3 regions of the Peribacillus sp. SIMBA_075 genome follow, and region 2 is predicted to be linked to each of the others. Evidence: riboswitches for the same ligand, from Rfam matches in the RefSeq annotation. Region 2 holds a riboswitch; each other region holds the start of a gene.

Evidence for each region. A riboswitch is a leader RNA that binds a small molecule or an ion and turns the genes downstream of it on or off. The one in region 2 is predicted to bind cyclic di-AMP.
Region 1: linked by a shared signal. The riboswitch ahead of SB775_RS18415 (TrkH family potassium uptake protein) and the one ahead of SB775_RS23280 (cation:dicarboxylate symporter family transporter) in region 2 are both predicted to bind cyclic di-AMP.
Region 3: linked by a shared signal. The riboswitch ahead of SB775_RS08630 (APC family permease) and the one ahead of SB775_RS23280 (cation:dicarboxylate symporter family transporter) in region 2 are both predicted to bind cyclic di-AMP.

Annotation. Positions count from the first base shown of each region.
Region 1 is NZ_JAWRYN010000028.1:38,844-46,193, forward strand. Features, by position in the region: gene SB775_RS18395 (ABC transporter ATP-binding protein) at 1-358, opposite strand, end outside; gene SB775_RS18400 (TetR/AcrR family transcriptional regulator) at 476-1,075, shown strand; gene SB775_RS18405 (MFS transporter) at 1,144-2,397, opposite strand; gene SB775_RS18410 (hypothetical protein) at 2,859-3,050, opposite strand; cyclic di-AMP (ydaO/yuaA leader) riboswitch at 3,381-3,523, shown strand; gene SB775_RS18415 (TrkH family potassium uptake protein) at 3,666-5,030, shown strand; gene SB775_RS18420 (potassium channel family protein) at 5,054-5,710, shown strand; gene SB775_RS18425 (DUF2283 domain-containing protein) at 5,760-6,164, opposite strand; gene SB775_RS18430 (STAS domain-containing protein) at 6,303-7,136, opposite strand.
Region 2 is NZ_JAWRYN010000048.1:6,723-14,072, forward strand. Features, by position in the region: gene SB775_RS23265 (diacylglycerol/lipid kinase family protein) at 1-280, shown strand, start outside; gene SB775_RS23270 (hypothetical protein) at 407-1,069, shown strand; gene SB775_RS23275 (efflux RND transporter periplasmic adaptor subunit) at 1,084-2,346, shown strand; cyclic di-AMP (ydaO/yuaA leader) riboswitch at 2,548-2,697, shown strand; gene SB775_RS23280 (cation:dicarboxylate symporter family transporter) at 2,870-4,129, shown strand; gene SB775_RS23285 (hypothetical protein) at 4,500-5,282, shown strand; gene SB775_RS23290 (hypothetical protein) at 5,558-5,770, shown strand; gene SB775_RS23295 (D-alanine--D-alanine ligase) at 5,877-6,959, shown strand; gene SB775_RS23300 (UDP-N-acetylmuramoyl-tripeptide--D-alanyl-D-alanine ligase) at 7,124-7,350, shown strand, end outside.
Region 3 is NZ_JAWRYN010000008.1:8,730-16,079, reverse strand. Features, by position in the region: gene SB775_RS08645 (DUF6044 family protein) at 1-1,173, shown strand, start outside; gene SB775_RS08640 (glycosyltransferase family 2 protein) at 1,189-2,211, shown strand; gene SB775_RS08635 (GtrA family protein) at 2,171-2,626, shown strand; cyclic di-AMP (ydaO/yuaA leader) riboswitch at 3,036-3,179, shown strand; gene SB775_RS08630 (APC family permease) at 3,314-5,140, shown strand; gene SB775_RS08625 (hypothetical protein) at 5,384-5,698, shown strand; gene SB775_RS08620 (RhaT/GlcU family sugar-proton symporter) at 6,041-6,895, shown strand; gene SB775_RS08615 (glucose 1-dehydrogenase) at 6,911-7,350, shown strand, end outside.

The DNA.
Region 1 (7,350 bases), on a different contig from region 2:
TTTCAGCTGCATATTGAATGCGTTCCCTTCGTTCCTTTTTCGAAAAACGGTATAGCTTCGCAAAAAACTCGAGGTTTTCAGCACCCGTCAGATCTGTATATAAAGCATCGGATTGTGCCATATAGCCGACATCCATTAACAGTGCTTCATTTGGCACTTCATGATCCAGAACCGTGACTTTACCAGCATCGGGCTTAATCAATCCGACAAGCATTTTAATCAAGGTCGTCTTTCCGCATCCGGATGGACCTAACAAGCCAAAAATTCCACTTTTTTCAATATTCAGGCTCAATGGCTGAATGACCTTTTTATGATGAAAACCCTTAGCAATTCCTTCAATGGAAATCGCATTTTTCATTGTACACACATCCTCCCTCTTTAATTAACACGGTGTTGAGTGTATCATCATTCTAAGGTAGCTTTTAGTCTAATACAATCAACACATTTCGAAAAATGTTTAGTGAGGAGACATTCAATGGCGGAATTTCATGAGGATATGGTACAAAAGACGAAAAAGCAGATACAACATCATTTTATTGCACTCGTTGAAGCAGAGGGGTTCTCACATGTCTCAGTGAAGAAAATTGCAGAGCGCGCCAACATTAATCGGGGCACATTCTATTTGCATTACACAGATAAATATGAATTGATGGATCACTTACAGCAGGAATTGTTAAATGAACTACAAACCCGAATTACTGCCATTTTGCCGAAAGAGGCTTTTTTGGCTCTCCATCAACAACAACTTTACCCGCCTTTCGTAGCCATTTTTCAATTCATCAGTGAACATGCGCACGCATTAAGGGCCATTCTTGGAGATAAGGGAGATCCTTCTTTTGCAAAAAAAATAAAGCTTGTGTTCGGTGAAGTACTATCGGAGCGTTTGATCAGCCAGCATCCAGCAGCTAAAGATGAAGCATTCCGCATGTATATGCACGCCTTCATGACATCTGCGATTTTAGGCGTTATACAGGAGTGGCTGGAGAATTGCGAAGAGCAAACGGCGGAAGAAATGGCGAAAATTCATTTTCAAATCCTGAACTTCATCAGCCAATTACGGGCATTCATTCAATGAACTTTTATAAAGGCATGTTCCATTTACATGCCTTTAGGATAATAAAATGGGATACTCCCCCTTTAAACTTACATCTTTTCCCCCGCTTTGACCTCTGCCTTTCCAACCTGATAATACCTGCTCTTCGAGGCCTTCATACTAAGCATGGACAATAAAATGGATATAGCAAACATGATCATTGAACCTGAAATCACCACGAACCGACTCGAAATGAAATGAGCTGAAACACCGACAATTGCTGTAGTGATGATGATCAATAAAGCTTCTAACAAGCCAAAAACACTTCCGACCCTGCCCATGATTTCCACAGGAATATTATTTTGATAAAAGGTTTGAAAGCCTGTATTGGCAAACGCCAGAGAAAAGGCAATGATGAAGAAACCGATGGCGGCCAATGAAAAGGAATTCGAAAAGGCATAGACCATATAACCTATCGAGACAAATAAAGATCCAAGACCAATCATGTACGAGATTTGCACTTTACTGATGAATACGGCATTGACTATGGCACCCGCAATGATGCCTGCCCCGGCGATGCTTACAAGGAATCCGTAATCGCTGTCCGACAAAAGGAGTATGGCCTTGGCAAACGCTGCTTCTTGGGAATCGATGGCCGTTTCCATCACCACCATGCAGCTGAATAAGAAATAAATGAGCATGATATAGGAAGATTTCCGGCTGAAATCCAGGACGATGCCCCAATCCTTTTTCATGATGGTCCAAGACAGGTAATGACTGGATTTTCCAAGGGGATGATCCTTTTCAAGATTAGGCATGAATAGAGTGATGATACCGGATAATAATAAGGCAGCCGCGTTAATATAAATGGCTAAAACCGGTGTACCGATTAAGAAAAGGATACCCGCTATCGCTGGTCCAATCAAAAAAGCTCCAGAATCGATCAAGCTTCGTAACGAGTTAAATCGTTTCCGCTGTTCAATGGGGATTAATTTTGTTATATAAGTCCTTGATGCCGTTACAAACATGGCCTCTGCCATATTGATCACGAAGATAAGGGAATAGATGACCCAAATAGAAGAAGCCAATGGCAGCAAAGCCATGAATACCGCTCGAAATAGATCAAGTGCGATCATTAGATTCCGCTTATTGATCCGGTCGATCACGCTGCCGGCCCAAACATTCGTAAATATGGCAGCCATCGGTTTAACGATATACAGTCCAGCAACCGCCAAGGCCGAGCCAGTCATATCCAGCACGATTAAATTAAGTGCAATGAAATAAACCCAAGCACCGAAGTTGGAAATCCCGATCCCGCACAATAAAATGGAAGGATATTTCCAAGATACTAATGAATTTCTCAATGTCAACGCTTCCCCTCCTTAGAAAGAAAATATAAAAACAATAAAAAAAACCGTCCACAAGAAATGCGTCTTGGGGACGGGATCAATAGAACGGTGCCAATTAATATGTCACCATTATTAATCTTATGCCGTATTGCATTAACAGCATGCAATAACTATGCACTATAATGGGAACTCCCTTTAAGCCTCAATACATCCCCGTTACTCCTTTCCAGTTTACCAAGCGCACTGGAAAGTTGCGTTTCATTTACTTTTTTCTCATCAGAATCACATTCCCCCTAAACTTTAACATTAATGGTATAATTTTGTAAATGTTATGATTTTCAAAACAAAAAAACTCATTCAAAATTAAATGAGTTTGAAAGCAAAACAAGATAGGAATTTTTCGCTCAGCGTTCCCGAATAAGACACAGGAATGACATAATTGAATACCGTTAAATGAATGTTTGGATTCAGCTGATTTACTTTAGGGAAAACAATTTTAATAACGGATTCTTTTTCTTATCCGTTATCCTTAACTCATTCATTATGATTTGGTCCTCATGATCGGCTATCCATTTCCTTAGTGCATCTTTATCCTGGCATTGTGTTAAATATGTCTGGCCACCCTTGCCTGTAGCGTTAATAACATATCTATTGAACGTCTTCTCCATAATTGCCCGCCTTTTTTATAAAATGTCTGAAACCTTTAAATACGAATGCATTGACTTTTTCTATGCTTTTCAAAAGAAAAATAGTTTATATATATTAATAACATTGATTGCCCATGACCTGTTCAGCTAGAAAGTGTTGAATCAAGTACACCGAAACTGTTATCATAATCGGATTAATCGAACCTATCATAATGTGCTAACTAATATTTGTCAATACGTTTTATCAATGTAAATAAAACGTAAATTTTCAGTTTTATTAAAGAAATATTTTTTTACAATTTAGGGGTTTACAACTGCTAAATGTTGGGAGTAGAATACGTTTATCAATTTAATATATTTCGGCCAAAACTCAAAGGAATTGAGTACGGAGGACCCAATCATTTGGGGTTAATTCTGCCATGCAGAAGGGATGAGATCAGCTCTTTCGCCATCCTACCCGTCAGCTAACTTCGTCGGCTAAAGCGAAGGAGGTCATAAGACCGCCTATTTCGGGAGCTTTTTTTGCACGCTTTTTGTGACAAAATAGCTGTTCGATGTTTACGCAGGTCTTTTTATTATGCTTAAAAAAGATTTGATAACAGGATTGATGGTTAAGATATTCATACAGTTTTACACATGTCATTTTTAGGTAGGGATGATCAATTGATAAAAGCAAAAAAATTATTCGATCCGCCAAAAATCCTTGTACTAGGCTTTGCCACCCTGATACTTATTGGGGCCTATTTGCTGACCCTGCCGATTTCTACTGAAAATGGGAATGGCCTTGCTTTTCTGGATGCTTTATTCACCTCAACCTCCGCTACATGTGTAACAGGACTTGTCGTAGTGGATACGGGAACGACCTTCACCACCTTTGGTGAATTGGTCATCTTAACACTGATTCAGATAGGCGGCTTAGGTTTCATGTCATTTGCGACGTTTTTCTTTTTCCTTTTAGGCAAAAGGATTTCTTTAAAAGGCAGGTTACTCTTGCAGGAATCCTTAAATAATCTTTCCATGGCAGGTATAGTCAAGTTAGTAAAACGGCTTTTAATTTTCACGGCCATCATTGAAGGCATGGGTGCCCTTATCTTATCGATTCGCTTTTCTTTTGACATGCCAATCGGCAAAGCGATCTATTACGGGGTTTTTCATTCCATATCGAATTTCAATAATGCCGGTTTTGATTTGATGGGAGAATTCAAGAGCTTGACCCCTTATGTATCGGATCCATTCGTAACCCTTACGGTCGCCTTCCTGATCACGTTTGGCGGAATAGGTTTTATCGTGATGAATGAACTATACGAATATCGTGATACCCATCGTTTATCCGTACATACGAAGGTTGTTCTGATGACTAGCCTGACAATTACAATCGTCGGCGCAATTTTAATCTTTTTATTCGAGTTCGGTAATGCCAAGACATTGCAGCCTTTATCTTTCATGGGTAAAACGTTATCGTCTCTATTTCAATCGGTTTCACCAAGGACGGCCGGCTCCAATACGCTGAATATCCCTGATTTGACTCAACCCACATTACTGCTCATCATTTTCTTGATGTTCGTTGGGGCTTCACCCGGATCGACTGGCGGCGGGATTAAAACAACCACATTTGCGACGCTTATCGGAACGGTCTGGTCACAGATTAAAGGAAAGGGTGATGTGGTATTATTCCGTCACCGCATAATTAGTGAAACGATTTTTAAAGCATTATCCGTTACATTCATTGGCGTATTCATGGTTTCAATCATCTCCATTCTGCTGACCATCACTGAAAGCGGAAGTGACTTCTTGATGATTTTATTTGAAGCCACTTCAGCATTTGCCACCGTGGGACTTTCAATGGGTTTGACCCCCGAATTATCACCGGTTGGCCGGATGCTCATCATTTTCACGATGTTTGCAGGCCGTGTGGGTCCTTTGACTTTGGCCTTTGCCATCGCTATGAGGCGCAAACCAGATCCGTTCCGACGTCCAAAAGGGAAAATCATGATTGGTTAAACATAAATGAAGGAGTGTAAAAGATGGGAAAAAGACAATATGCCGTGATTGGTTTAGGCAGATTCGGAACCAGTGTGGCCCATAGATTATATTCGGCTGGCCAAGAGGTATTGGGTATTGATATCAGCGGGGAAAGAGTCGAGAATGCGGAACTGAGCGTTACCCATGCAGTCATTGCGGATACGACTGAAGAAGAGACATTGAAATCCATTGGAATCCGCAACTTCGATTGTGTCATCGTAGCCATCGGAATTGATATGCAATCAAGCATTTTAACTACCTTGCTTTTAAAAGAGCTTGGGGTCAAAAAGGTGATTGCCAAGGCCCTTAATAAAAATCATGGTCAGGTGCTCACTAAAGTTGGAGCCGATTGGGTCATCTATCCTGAGAGGGATATGGGGGAACGGGTCGCGAACCAGCTTCTGTCCCCTAACATGCTGAACTATATTGAACTATCTAAAGAATATAATATCGAGGAAATCATAGTCCCCATGAGCATGAAGGGAAAAAGCCTCAGGGAGCTGGATTTACGCGCAAAATATAATATCAGCGTCATTGCCATCGTGAGTAATGGGGAAATTATCATAGCACCATCACCCGATCAGGATATCCAAGAAAAAGATATGCTTTTAGTGGTTGGCAATAAAGAAGATCTTGCCGTCTTTGCAAATATTGAATAATGGTTCCCCTTCTCGTTTCCGGTTCTGGCTGTATGAAGATGAACTAAAATCAGCCGATTAAGAATGACTCATCATAGGACTTCGTGTCATATATATCGATTCCTATAAATTCCCTGCAGTCAGGATCTGAAAAGAGAAACACTATTTTCTTGGCATCAGGATGAGTAACTGACCGTTTTACAAGTACATCATTCAATCTTAAGGAATAATAGCTTTCACCATCAGCTGTAATTCCTATTGTGAATGTAGGCATTTCATCAGCCAAACCTTTAATTTTCAAGGCTGTTCCACCTTCCAATTCAATTCCTATGATTGGAATGCCTTTGCCGAAATCCAGAATGATATCCTCGTTAAGCGGGAGCTCGTCCGTTTTTGTAATGGTGTGCTTCAATGGTTCGGCTAAATAGATATAGCCCATACCCGCATCATCATCAAATGTCATATGCCTTTCCATAGTTCCACCTCCCTTTTCTGTAGCGGTTTCATTTTTATGTTTACCCATTCAAGAAGGCTGCTTTATGGCGGTCTTCTTGAATGGATTTTATACTTTTTTCACTAAAACAAATATTCCCCTGCCATGAATACGTATGTATTATTTAATGGTATTGATGGCTTGGGCAAGAGTGGATTTTATCATCACTTTATCAAAAGGCAGTTGAAGCTTAACAGCAGTCTTGGCTATTTCCGGCCGAAGTCCTGAAAGGGTTGTCCGGATTCCGATCAAAGTTAAGGATTCAATCAATTGTGACAGTTGGTGGGCGGATACACTATCTATTGCATGGACGCCCGATAGGTCAATGAAAAGCCTGGTGACATTTTTTTCAGCGCATTTTTGTAATGTGTTTTCAAGCAAGGACATGCCTCTCGCCGTGTCAATATCACCGATCAGGGGAAGCAACGCCGTGTTATCTTTAAGGGAAATGATAGGCGAGCTCAATTCATCGATCGTTGCCTGCTGGGCTTTCATAATTTTATTGGCATATCTATGATTCGCTTCCGTAAACCGCTCCATCACTTCACTGAGCACCTTGACCACTATCCGGTACCAGGAGTTTATTTCCTCCTGTGTATGTTGATCTCCATGCAATGCCACGAATTGATCAATATAATCCAAGTATTGCTCTTGCGTTCGAAAGAACTCCCTCAATATAAAATAGATGGGTGTGTTTAAATGCTGCTCATCCTGACCGATATTTTCAATCCACTCACCAAGATGCTCAAAGTATTCCCTTTCCTCTGTATCAAAGACCTGAAAGAAACGTAAATGGAATTCATTATTTTGTTGCTTAAGCTTTTTAATTACTTCGGGATCAGGTGAGCAATAAACCCCCGCCTTATCATTTTTATTCAATGTTGCGTACCAATCCTCAGTCAATTGTGCTGCAACACCTAATAAAAATGAATATAGTTCTTTATTTCTGTGCATAAATTCCCCACCTATTTATTTTTTTATCATCCCAATTGGTCTCAGCAATCGATAAATCATCGCTACTGGAAGACTGGAATCAGCATTGTAAGGGTATTGAAAGTTAACGATTCAATCAACAAAGTAAGCATCAAAGATCCCCCCAATGGTCCCCTCTTTCCATTTACCTTCCCAGCTATTTTTGAAACCATACAACTGCCGATTTTTTAAAAAA
Region 2 (7,350 bases):
ACTCCCCTTTCCCATGGTTAGTCCAGACGATGGGATCTTTGGCGTTGCCATCTTGGAAAACGCAAGCTTTGGTGCATTTTTAGAAATAATAGCGATGAAACGTTCATGGATTGAAAATCTGAGCTCGGAGTCTGGTGTGACTTATGTGCAGGCCGGTAGCATGACTATTGAAAACAATAGGCCACTTGATGTGGATATGGATGGAGAGAGTTATAGTCAAACACCTACTCGAATTAAAGTTCTTGGCCATCATTTATCGGTATTAACTCCAAATTGGTGAGGAGGATTAAATATTAAGGATAAGTGTATGTGTTTTTTTTGTTTCATTCATTCCTTATTTCTGCATTTGTTTCCAAAATAAGATAAAATATAGGATGATATATCATTTTTTGCAGGAGGAACACATATGGTGTACCAGGTCAGATTGTTAAAGGGCATTTTAGAGCCTCATCGAAGTCGTTATCAGCTGCAAAATGCAGAGGCAGTCACACGGCTTGGATGGAAATTACTATTTTTATATTTTCTTAGTATTATAGTATTTGCTATTGGTGGTTATTTTGGCATTGGTTCTGAATCATTTTCTAAAGAAATCACGAAGATGAGTGTTAATGAATTTGAAGCAGGAAAGTTTTTGATATTGAGCGGCAATATAATAGCAAGCCTTATCTACCCATCCATTTACATATTTTTAGCAGCCCTTTTCTTTTGGATCGTTACCGATATCCCATACATAAAATTAGTTATCGTTCAAATGATCATTTTTGGGTTGCAATTATTGGAAAAAGCATTACTGATTCCTCTATTCGTATTAATGGATATAGGCAATGATTCCAACCTTTTTTCATTGGGAGTCATCGGTCAGTATTTTCTCAGAAGTGATTACTTTATTCACTTTTTCAGCGAAATCACCATTTTTCAATTTCTTATTATTGCCCTGCAATATTTCTATTTAAAGGAGTTTTCACAACGAAATAATTATTTGGTCCTTGTAATGATTGTTCTATTCTATCTGGCCACGTGGTTTGTTAAAGCCTTTTTAGCATACATCCAAGTGGGCGTATTTGTATAAGGCGGGTGAAAAGAATGAGTGGGAAATGGAAAATAACAGCGGTCTCCATTGCGTCGATTGTGTTAATAACCGTCAACACATACCTTATTGAAAAAAAAGGAAGCAAAGCGGAACGAACTGTTTTCGTGGAAAACTGGTCAATGGTAAAAAAAGATACAATTACGGATACTATTCAAACAAATGGGGTAATTAAACCTGTAGAAGAGTACGATATCTATTTTGAAACCAAGAAAAATGATTTTAAGAAATTCCTTGTAAAAGAGGGGGATGCTGTAGCGGCTGGCTCCTCGTTGTTTGAGTATACGACAACCGAACTTGATGCACTTAAAGCGAATTTGGAAGCGGAGAAAACTGCTGCTGAGGGAGAAATTGTAGGGATTGACGAATATATTAGGAAGTTAAGGGCTTTTCAAGGGGGCCTGACCCGTAATCCTGATAAAGCGGTCATTGATGAATCGGTGAAAAATAACTTGGATATTAATATAACAACAAGCTCTTCAGATCTTATTAAAAGCAACATTGAGCAAGAAATGTACAAGCAAGAACTCGAAAAAAACAGTTTGAATGAAAAAGTGAAAATGCTTGATGCTAAATTAAGTTCAATTGAGGAGCAGGCTAGCGCGATTGTAACGACGAGTGAAGCTGATGGTGTAGTTAAAAATATCAATAAAAACCTGAAAAACCCGATTATATCCATCGTTTCGACAAATATGGCAATTGAAGGTAATTTCTCCGAAGAGGAGATGAAAAAAGCTAAAGTGGGCATGACTATAAAAGCAAGTTCCTCTGATTTAAAAAAGTCATTGAAAGGAACGATAGGCCGTATCCATTCCTATCCAGCAGAAGAGCCGTCACTAAAAAAGGATAACAGATTTCCATTTCAGGCTTTAATCGAACCGGAGGGTGAAGAAACTGAATCTTTGTTGGTGGGATCCAAAGTCAACCTTGCTGTAATAACCAATGAGAAAGCTGGTGTACCCGCCATTCCCATAGAGGCAGTGCATTACCAAAAAAGGCCGCATGTCTACAAATTGACTAAAAAAGGCTATGTGGATAAACACTACATTTCAAAAGGGCTTAAAGCAGAAGGTAAGCAGGAACTAATAAAGGGACCGTCAGTAGGTGATGTCATCCTGCTAGAACCGAATAGGGTAGCGAAGAACCATTCTTATTTTATTACCCCAATTCAATTTGAAAAAGTGAAAATTGCAACTTATAAAAAATTCACCTCTAGGGAAAAAGTAAGGTATCTGTTACTTGGCATTTTGGAAAAATAACTGCTTCTTTCATAAAGAAAGGGGATGTCAAATTAGTTATTATTTATATATCCATATAGCTTAAATGACTAAAAATCGGGAAGTGTAATACTTGGTGAAATCATCTAAAATGCAGAATATTCAGATATATTTAAAGACTTTTTCTAAAATGGAAGAGAATAAACATTTACAGATTAACCTTTTTAGTATAATATTTTATTATAAGTTAACTCGCTTAATCTTATTCCAAGAACGGGGGAACCATTTTTGTGGATTTTAATCCACTAGGGGTGAATTCAGAAATGAAAGGGCAAATTGTGTTTCCAATTCCTAACCCGACAGCTAACCTCGTCAGCGTCTTTAAGGGAACATGTGTGAATATTCACGCCAATATGAAATCGACACATGAAGTGTCTTTTTTTTCGGCGTAAAGACAGAGTTTTTCAAAAAAAGAAAAATTACTTTCTTTCTATTAGTATCTTGTTTCCCTTACCGAGACAAAACGTTTTTGCATCAAAGACTTTATGGAAGGTGAGGAAAGTATATGAAGAAATTCAAGTTAAGTTTAGCTAGCCAAATTTTCATTGGTTTAATTCTAGGGATTATCGTTGGTGCCATTTTTTATGGTAATGAGACGGCCCAAAACTTTTTACAGCCATTCGGAGACATTTTCCTACGAATGATTAAAATGATTGTTGTGCCAATCATTGTATCAAGCCTTATCGTTGCAGTTGCGGGTGTAGGTGATTTAAAAGCAGTAGGTAAACTAGGAGCTAAATCACTTTCATACTTTGTGGCGGTAACTATGATTGCGATTGCTGTTGGTTTAATTTCCGCTAATATCATCCAGCCTGGTGCTGGCGTAAATATGAATCATCTGGAAAAAACTGACATCTCCACTTATGTTGATACAGCAGAAACTAAGCAGCATGAATCATTTGTAGATACACTTGTTCACATTGTACCATCCAATCCAGTACAAGCTATGGTACAAGGCGATATGTTAGCGATTATTTTCTTCTCCGTATTGTTTGGACTAAGTATTGCCGCGATCGGTGAAAAAGGTAAACCAGTATTCCGTTTCTTCCAAGGTACAGCAGAAGGAATGTTCTACCTAACTAATATGGTCATGAAATTTGCTCCTATTGGGGTATTTGCACTAATCGGTGTGACCATCTCCAAGTTCGGTTTGGAATCTTTAATTCCGTTAGGTAAGTTAGCGCTTTCTGTATACGGAACAATGATTTTCTTTGTAATTGTCGTTCTGGGTCTTATTGCAAAATTTGTAGGATTCAATATCTTTACATTGATTAAACTTCTAAAAGAAGAATTGATACTTGCGTTCTCTACAGCAAGTTCAGAAGCGGTTCTTCCGAAACTTATGGAAAAAATGGAAAAAGCGGGATGTCCGAAACATATAGCTACATTTGTTATTCCGACTGGATACTCTTTTAACCTTGATGGTTCAACATTATACCAAGCGTTGGCAGCTATCTTCATCGCTCAAATGTACGGAATCGATTTAAGTGCTTATGAGCAAATTACGCTAATGCTAGTGTTAATGATCACGTCTAAGGGTATTGCGGGTGTACCAGGTGTATCCTTCGTAGTTCTTTTAGCGACACTAGGAACAGTTGGTATTCCTATTGAAGGTTTAGCATTTATTGCCGGTATCGACCGTATTCTTGATATGGGACGTACAGTAGTAAACGTTATCGGTAATTCACTTGCAGCAATCGTCATCTCTAAATGGGAAGGTCAATTCAACCCTCCTTCCGATAAAGAATTAGAACAAGTTTCTTAATACAAAAAATCCAGAGTGATATGTCACTCTGGATTTTTTGTGTTTGAAAAGCGTATCCTTTATATTTGACGTGCCAGAAGGTGCAAACGAAAAGTTTTTTAAAGGGAAGCTTCCACATGAAAAGAATTAATGATAAAACCTTATTCAATTTTACCCGTCGTCAATTCCTCCAACTCTTTATTTTTCACTATTATGGATATTTAAAATTATCGAGTTCGTTCCTAAACCTTAGGTGATTATAGAGTTCAGGTATTCACATTATTTATACGATGCAGATGATGAATAATATTCTGGGTTATATAACTTACTTGAAAACCCAAAAGTTTGATAAAATAACATTATTGATTGAGAGCTCGGAGGGGACCAGGTTATGAAGAATGATAACAATGATATCTTATATATGCATATGCAGGCTTCCGAACGGTTTGTCCTTTTTAATGGACTCAATTTTCGCGAATTTGTCTATTCGCTGCCATATACCTTGGATTCCATCTTATTATTGAAACATCAATTCGATGGTGGGGAATACAATTTGAATGTCCAGCTCGATAGCGCTTCATCTGAGGATATTGCAAAGCTCGTTAAAGAAAATGTCCGGGCATATGGAGATTTCTGTTGGATTGATTTTGAAGAAGAGGAAGGGCTGGATGAATTGGATGGAAGGGAATTAGCTGAACTTTTATATTTAGGGCATGCAAAAACCCACCTTGATCCTCCATTTTTCCGTAAATTGAATAATCAGTTTGTGTACCTTGCCCAGGATGATGGCTGGTTCAACAAAATTTATTTTCGTTCACTTTCTACATATTATATGATGTTAGGGAGCCTGATTCCGCTAAAGCTGGAGCCGTTAAAAGTGGAGAGGACGTGGCTTGGAATCAGAAAGAAAAGAGAGCTGACGGCCATTCCTGCAGAAATCATTTCTTCTTTGGCTCATATTATGGCAGAGGGGCTCATTTTTTCCTTTCGGCATGTCAAGTACTCAAGAACGAAGATTGAGATACCGGCATGGGTGGTAGGGGATTATTTAAACATGGATGAGATGCATGATGACTTTTCGGATAGAAATATTAAGGAGCCGGATGTTTTTATCACCTTTAATCGAAAAGAAAAAGTATGGGAAAGTGTTATAAAAAATGAATCATTATTCTGATCCCAATTTCCGGATGCGTGGGTTGGATTATTTGATATCTTTGATTTTTTTTAGGTGTAAGACTTACTATCTATTGCATAAAAGATAAGGGAGGACACCGCACAGGAGACAGGGAGTTGTGGCTTTGGCCTATATTCCTTATTGGAAAAGCACCAATGATGGAAGTTTCGCTTTACCCCGCGTGAACAGGCTGCAAGGCAAACGGTGGAAAATGTAATAAAAAAGAAATGTGGAGAGCTAACAGCCTGTAAATGCCTGAATGCGACGCATAGGATATGCAAGCACAGGTGTTGCCACAGGACGTGGCGAATCTAGCCTGTGTTCCGATGGTGGCAATCATTGGAAAAGCACCAATGATGGAAGTTTCGCTTTTCCCCGCATTAACAGGCTGTAAGGTATCGATGGAAATGACGGTCGAAGGGTATCAAATGAAAGTGCAATTTAAAAATATGTGTAAAAAACAGCCTGTAAATGCCCGAATGGCTTAACTAACCATCATTGGAAAAGAACCAATGATGGAAGTTTCGCTTTTCCCGTTTTAGTGTAAAATGATACAATGAACATGGTTAAAAGAATATTGGAGGGTAATAACTCATGAAAACTAAACTTGGTTTGCTTTATGGTGGAAAATCTGCGGAGCATGAGGTTTCTATGCAGACGGCTTTAGCGGTGATTAAGGCTCTCGATTTAGCAAAGTTTGATATATATCCGATTTACATAACAAAAGAGGGTTCATGGATTAATGGACCGATGTTAACAGGGCCTGCCGAGAGTGTGGAGGCTTTGACTTTTTCGTCGGACAAATTGAACTCGCCTCTTGCCTTGCAGGCACATTCAACTGATGAAAATAGTGAATCAACAGGGTATGACGTAATTTTCCCATTGCTTCACGGACCAAATGGAGAAGACGGGACAGTACAAGGGATGCTGGAACTATTGAATCTCCCTTATGTAGGCAATGGCGTTTTAGCTTCATCAGCTGGAATGGATAAGGTTATCATGAAAAACATCTTTGCCCAGGCGGGGCTTCCTCAAGTTAAATACACTTGGTTCATTCGTTCTGAATGGGAAAAAAATACTGAAAGTGCCATTGAAAAGGTAGCTGATGAATTGGGGTACCCTTGTTTTGTCAAACCAGCTAATTTAGGCTCGAGTGTCGGTATCAGCAAATGTAATGATGCTGATGAATTGAAAAAAGCGGTTGCGGAAGCTTTTCAATTCGATCGGAAGATCATCATTGAAGAAGGGGTCGTAGCCCGTGAACTTGAGTTTGGCATTCTTGGCAATGATGACCCATCATGTTCAGTGGCAGGAGAAATCATCCCTAAGAAAGATTTCTCCTTCTATGATTATTCAGCAAAATATGTTGACGGTAATTCAGCGATGGTCATCCCAGCGGAGATAAAGGAAAGCGAGTACGCAGCTTTATCTGAAATGGCCATTACGGCCTTTAAGTCATTGGATTGCTCTGGATTGGTTCGAGCTGATTTCTTCTTAACGGAAGAGGGCCAAATCTATATTAATGAAGTGAATACAATGCCCGGGTTCACTCCTTTCAGTATGTTTCCATTATTGTGGAAGCACACAGGTGTCGACTATCCAGCGTTAATTGAAAAACTCGTGAAACTTGCCTTGGAACGTCATCAAGAAAAACAACAAATCAAATATACAGTTTGATCATGCAGGTAATGTATCAGTGAACTTCACAATTCTTCAAAAATTGATCTGATGGATTATAATCAGCAGGAGCCGGTTCGATTTACACTGGTTTCTGCTTCGTTTGGTTAATGGAAGAAGAGGGAGAGAGCGATTAACGGTTCGATGAATGTAGGAGGAACGAAATGATAAAGAGAACGTTGAAACAAGTACATGAAATGGCAGATGGATTGAATGATATCACTTCATTCCAGTCCAAAGGAATAAATGGGGTTACCATCGATTCAAGAACGGTTAAGGAAGGGTGTTTGTTCATTCCGCTTAAGGGTGGGCAGGTTGACGGTCATCAATATGTCAAGCAAGCTTTAGCACAAGGAGCGGCGGCTTCTTTGTGGCAAAGGGATGTTCCGAA
Region 3 (7,350 bases), on a different contig from region 2:
CACTCGTGGAAGAATTATTTGGTCCTTACACTTTTACCTCTATATTCAAGCATCGTACTTGGCTTTTTCTTTTTCCTGGTTGCAATGGGCCTTCTTTGGATAACGGATGTGATTAGGAGAAAAGGTTGGAATTTAAGGTTTTTTCTTTCAATCGTTTATATGACCTTCATTTTTGGTCTTGTGGAGTATCGTTTGGTTGCTTCTTTCATTTTTGATTCGGAGCCAAACAGCAGGGATGAATATTTTCACGCAAGGCTGCCGCTCGAGTGGGTCATTAAGCTTACTTTCAAAAATTTCGTTCTTGGACATACGCATGTCATGACTGTACATGCGCTTATCATCCTGCCGATTACAGCTTTTGCCCTTTATATTATTTTGATCAAAAAACTGTGGAGACAGGAAAAGGTTTTTGTTTTTTTGTTCGGTTTGAATTTTATGCTCTCCGCATGGTATGCATTTTGGTTTTATAAAGGCTGGCTTCCTTTAACAGAAAGGTTCCATACCTTGGATACTTTTAATTTTGCCAGATTTCACTTTTTAAGGCCGATGGTGATTTACTTGGGGTTTGCCCTCGCCATAAAAATCATCTGGGAATACAGTGAATTTGCTAAGAAAACCCTTTTAATCTTCATTGCCGTTCAAATCATGGTTTTAATGGGTTTCAATGAAGAAATCACTAACAATAAAAAACCATCTTTTAAAGAGTTCTATGCAGAAAGCCTTTTTCAGGATATAGAAGAGCATATTGGCCTCCCACAGGAAGAATATCGGGTTGCAAGCATCGGTCTACATCCTGCTATCGCCCAATTTAATGGGTTTTACACGCTCGATAGCTATAACAATTTCTATCCGCTTACATACAAACATCAATTTCGTCAAATAATTGAAAACGAATTGGCTAAGAATAAAACCATCAGAATCTACTTTGATGAATGGGGAGGACGTTGTTACCTATTTGCCGATGAGCTTGGTAAGCATTATATGTTCAAAAAAAGCTCGAAGAAAGAGTTGGATAATTTGGAGATTAATGTAGATGCGTTTAAAGGATTAGGCGGCAAGTATATATTTTCTGCCATACCAATCAACAACGCGAAGGAAAACGGGTTGGAACTGGATAGGATTTTCACAAAGAAAGGGACCGTATGGAAAATTCATTTATACAGAGTCATTTGAAAAGGGGGGGATATTGTGAATTCACCGATAGTGACGATTGTTGTACCTTGTTATAACGAAGAAAGTGTTTTACAGGATACCATTTCCCAGCTTTGTGGATTGGTGAGGGGTTTAGTCGAAGAAAATGTTGTGTCTGGTCAAAGTAAAATTCTATTGGTTGATGATGGAAGTAAAGATCAAACATGGAAGATCATATATAAGGAAACGATTAACAATGAATATGTTCGTGGACTGAAGCTTTCACGGAATGCAGGCCACCAAAATGCCCTCCTTGCCGGATTGTTTACAGCCAAGGAAGCCTCGGATTGTGTGATTTCAATTGATGCAGATTTACAAGATGATATTCAAGTCATCCCTGAATTCATTCGGAAATTCACTGAAGGATGTGAAATTGTATATGGCGTCCGCCAAAAAAGGGACCTTGATTCATTTTTTAAACGAACATCTGCAACTGGTTTTTATAAAATGATGAACAAAATGGGGGTCAACCTTGTCTATAATCATGCAGATTTCCGGCTAATGAGCAAAAGGGCGATCGTGGAGTTGGAACGATTTGAAGAAACGAATCTTTTTTTACGGGGAATCGTCCCGCTTATTGGGTTTAAGACGGACTCTGTTTATTATGACCGCAAAGAAAGATTGGCAGGGGAAACGAAATATCCATTTAAGAAGATGGTTGCTTTTGCTCTTGATGGCATTACTTCCTTTTCAGTAACACCGATCCGGCTTGTATTATGGCTAGGATGTCTTTCCTTTTTCATTAGCTTACTTTTTGGGTCATACTTTTTATGGTTAAAGTTTTTTGGGCAGACCGAAACTGGTTGGACTTCATTAATTACCTCCATCTGGTTGATCGGCGGACTCCAGTTGATTGCTGTCGGCTTGATTGGGGAATATATCGGTAAAATCTATAATGAATCCAAACGCCGGCCTAAATATATTGTGGATCTGGATTTATTTAATCCACTCGATTTAAATAAACGGGAGCAACTAGATAATGAACGGACAAGTATTGAAAAACTATCTAAAACACACTAACTCCTTTATCCGCTTTTTATTGGTTGGAATGGTCAATACAGGGGTTGGACTTTCCATCATGCTTTTCCTCATGAATGTTCTTGAATTATCTTACTGGATCTCTACCTTTTTCGGCAATGGTATGGGAGCAGTAACGAGTTTTCTGTTGAACAGGACTTTTACTTTTAGAAGCGATATAGATTGGCGGAGAGGGGTTGCCCGTTTCTTTTGCGTCATCCTGATTTGTTATTACGCCGCTTATTCTTTAGGACAAGCCATTGCAGAATCCTTGGAAGCATCCGTTCATTTTTCCATTCAGCAAAATGTGGCTGTACTTATCGGAACAATCTTTTATACAGTACTGAACTATATTGGCCAGAAATACTTTGTCTTTAAAAAAAGCAATTTGGGAACAATTCAAGAAGGAAGGAACTGATTAGAATCAAAGAATGCCCCTTTGGATGGAAATCAAAGTGGATTTCATGAAGCGAATTTTTGATTTTCAGCGTGGAGTTTATATATTGCAAACCTATCCAAGCGGGGGCAGATCCTTTTAATAAGAAAGGTGAACCGTTAATAAATTAGAGATTTAAACAGTTTCGTAATTCGGTAATTTTCCCCTTTAAGTACCCACCGTTTTGTTCTTTCATTTCTTAAAAATTGATTGGGAAGTTTCTCTTTTTTAACAAGTTATTCACCTTTTTCCTACCTTCGAATCATGCACTTGGATGACTTATGTTATATAAGTCAGAACAAAGCCTCACTCAAAATAAATTATTATTTTACTGTGCAAAATTTTCATTTACTTTTCTATTTCACCGGAGTATGATAATCAACAGTTTCGTATTTCTAAATCGCTTAAACCTTATGGTACGGGGGACCCGTTATGGGATTATTTTAACAATCCAAGGGGTGAATCCTTTCAAGGTAGGGCTACTCTTAGGTCCGAATCCGACAGCTAACCTCGTAAGCGTTATATGAGAGGGAAGTGGAGCTTGTTAGACAAAAAAGTGGATGTCTACAGGTCTATTTAGTTATGACTTGTGGGCATTTTTCCATTTTTTTGTTTTTCCTATAGCTGGGTAATATAAACTTATAACTTAAAAATGGTGGTGAATTCTTGATGTTATCTTCTATAAAGAGGTTTTTGATCGGGAGACCTTTAAAATCAAATGCACTAGGTGATCAAAAGCTTAACAAAACCAAGGCTTTGGCAATATTATCTTCTGATGCTTTGTCTTCGGTTGCTTATGGACCGGAGCAAATATTAATCGTTCTGATCACGGTCGGTGCTGCGGCATTCTGGTATTCCATACCCATCGCCATCGGAGTATTGTTACTGTTGGCTGCATTGATCTTGTCCTATAGACAAATCATTTTTGCTTATCCTCATGGCGGGGGAGCCTATGTGGTTTCAAAAAACAATTTAGGTATCAATCCAGGGTTGATAGCTGGAGGATCCTTATTGGTCGATTATATTTTAACTGTAGCTGTAAGTGTTTCTGCAGGTACGGATGCCATCACGTCCGCCTTTCCCAGCCTTCATGCATATAATGTAGGCATAGCCATCATTTTTGTATTTCTGCTCACCATCCTTAACCTAAGAGGGGTTACAGAGTCGGCCTCTGTTTTGGCCTATCCGGTGTATCTATTCGTTTTAGCATTGTTCATCTTGATTGGTGTAGGAATTTACAAAATCCTGACAGGTGGAGTCTCACCGGAATTACACGCGCCAATCGGGACTCCAGTAGCGGGCATCAGTTTATTCATACTGCTAAGGGCATTTGCATCAGGAAGCTCCGCATTGACAGGAGTCGAAGCGATTTCCAATGCGATTCCGAACTTTAAAGACCCAGCTCCGAATAATGCTGCAAAAACTTTAATAGCTATGGGTTCCTTACTGGCTGTATTATTTACGGGAATCGTATTCTTAGCCTACTATTTAAGCATTGTTCCTAGCGCAGAGGTAACGGTCGTCTCGCAGATTGCTGAAGAGATCTTTGGTCGGAATTTCATGTATTTCTTCATTCAAGGTACGACTGCATTGATCTTGATTCTTGCTGCCAATACTGGCTATTCCGCTTTCCCCTTGCTTGCGGTGAATCTTGCAAAAGATAAATTCATACCAAGGGCGTTTACGATTAGAGGGGACCGATTAGGATATTCCAATGGAATTATCATACTAGGACTTGCATCCATCATCTTAATAGTCGCATTTGGGGGACATACAGAAAATCTTATTCCACTTTATGCGGTAGGGGTATTTATTCCATTTACGTTTTCCCAGACAGGGATGATTGTCAAATGGATACGCGAAAAGCCAAAAGGCTGGATCATGAAATTAACCATTAATTCAATTGGTGCCACTATTAGTTTTATCGTCACGATGATATTCTTTTTAACCAAATTTACTCAGGTTTGGCCTGTTTTGATTTTTTTACCTATCATCATTTTAATTTTTCATCGAATTAGGAAGCATTATGAAGCAGTCGGAGACCAGCTAAGGATTACAACTTGTGAGCCTATCTTGCCAATAGAAGGGAATATCATTATTGTGCCTGTGGCCGGTATAACTCATGTGGTTGAGAACTCTTTAAATTATGCTAAATCTCTATCAGCACATCAGGTCATTGCTGTTTATGTTGCTTTTGAAAGAGAAGATGAAAAGAAATTTGAAGAAAAGTGGAAAAAGTGGCAGCCAGATGTTAGACTCGTCACACTAAACTCTTATTACAGGAGTATCATACAGCCATTAACTAAATTCGTGGATACAGTTGAACATAAAGCGAGTGAATCCAACTATAAAGTTACGGTAATAATCCCGCAATTTATTCCGAAGAAAGGCTGGCACAATATTCTTCATAACCAATCAAGTTTACTGATTAAGGCCTACTTGCTTTATAGAAGAAATGTAGTTGTTGCGACAGTTCCCTATCATTTGAAGAAGTAAGCTCCATTATCTAAGAAAAGAAGCAAACCTACATATGGTTTGCTTTTTTATTGGGCTCTGTTCGTATATATTTATAATCTCATAATAAAAAGACAGCACTACAGCTGTTTTTTTTCCAACTAACGCCCCCGATATAATAAGATCATTCATTAATAACTCATTAAATTCACAATAACTATTATTGCTCAGTAAGGTGCAAGGATACTTCATCTTTCATAACATATAGGCTACTGGATTTTGCATTTGCTAACTAGAATATTTCACCATAATCATATTGGTGTTAGCCTGGGTAAATGCATGGTCATGATGTTAAGCATAACGGCAAGTTTAATGCTGTCATTCCTGTTGCCCGGCAAGCTGCGGTTTTACCATTCTGGCCATCTCAATATGTGCAGTGGCAGCATCAATCAGCGGAAGCCATTCGGTTTAACAGCGGTTATGGAGTCTCTATCAACAACACTGATAGGAGCCATGCTTGGGGTCATGCTGGCTCTTGATTCACAAACTTTCATGATCATTTCGGTGAATCTGAATACTTTCCCAGTATATTCTTTGTGACTTTTTATATAAAGAGAGAGGATGTAAAAGAAACAAAAAGCGGGAGGGATTTGCTCCTTTCTTTGTGACTCTCTTGTTCTCCCTCATCTTTATCGGAACGACGGCTGTTTAGGAAAGTGATTATTTCAAGGTAGTGATGATTCGGAAATGGACATGCAACATCATAACACAATTAATATCACTATCGTCAAAAAGGGCTGAGACTGCAGCCCTTTTTGTGTTGAACACTATTTCTGCGGGAACTGGATAAAATTACCGAGGTTCAATTCAAATAATGCGAACAACATATTAAGAGAATATAAAATGAAATTCCGTTAGTACATACATATATGGGGGTTGAAGATGGATATATTATTAGCTCTCTTGCCTGCATTATTCTGGGGTAGCATCGTTTTATTTAATGTGAAACTTGGGGGGGGACCCTATAGTCAAACACTAGGTACAACGATTGGCGCTTTGATTTTCTCAATTGGTGTTTATATTTTTGCCGATATCAAGTTGTCACTTTTGGTGTTTGGCGTCGGGATCGTTTCTGGATTGTTTTGGGCCGTTGGACAAGCTAATCAGCTTAAGAGCATTGATTTAATGGGTGTTTCCAAAACGATGCCGATATCAACTGGATTGCAGCTCATTTCAACGACTTTATTCGGGGTCATTGTTTTTCACGAATGGTCTACTATGAAAGCGGTCATTTTAGGCGTTTTGGCACTAGTTTTCATTATTATAGGAATTGTTTTGACCTCCTTGGAAGATAAAGAATCAAAAGAGGGCAAATCGGGAAACTTGAAGAAAGGTATCATTATTCTCCTCATCTCGACGTTCGGTTATTTGGTCTATGTGGTCGTAGCCCGGCTTTTCAATGTTAATGGCTGGTCAGCATTATTCCCTCAAGCGATCGGGATGGTGATAGGCGGTCTATTATTGACCTTTAAACATAAACCGTTTAACAAATATACGATCCGCAATATCATTCCCGGACTGATATGGGCTGCAGGGAACATGTTTTTATTCATATCCCAGCCCCGTGTTGGAGTGGCTACGAGTTTTTCCCTTTCTCAAATGGGCATAGTCATATCAACTCTCGGCGGGATCATCATATTACGTGAAAAGAAAACGAAGCGCCAACTAATTGGAATCGTTATAGGAATTATCTTGATTATCATAGCCGGGATTATGCTCGGATTGGCAAAAAGTTAATTGGAGGGTGATTAAATGTATACAGATTTAGAGGGTAAGGTCGTTGTTATAACCGGTTCATCCACTGGTTTAGGAAAGGCGATGGCCATTCGCTTTGTTCAGGAAAAGGCAAAGGTCGTGGTTAATTATCGCACTAAATTAGAGGAAGCGGACAGTGTATTGGAAGAAATCAAAAACAATGGTGGGGAAGCTATTGCAGTGAAATGTGATGTCACGGTTGAAGAAGATATGATTAACATTGTTCGATCTGCGGTAAAGGAATTCGGGAAACTTGATATATTCATTAATAATGCAGGAGTAGAAAATGCCGTTCCATCTCACGAGATGCCGTTAAGCGATTGGAATAGGGTAATCGACACCAATTTAACCGGTAATTTCTTAGGCTGCCGTGAAGCGATCAAGTATTTTGTCGAGAACAATGTTAAAGGGAATGTGATAAACATGTCCAGTGTACA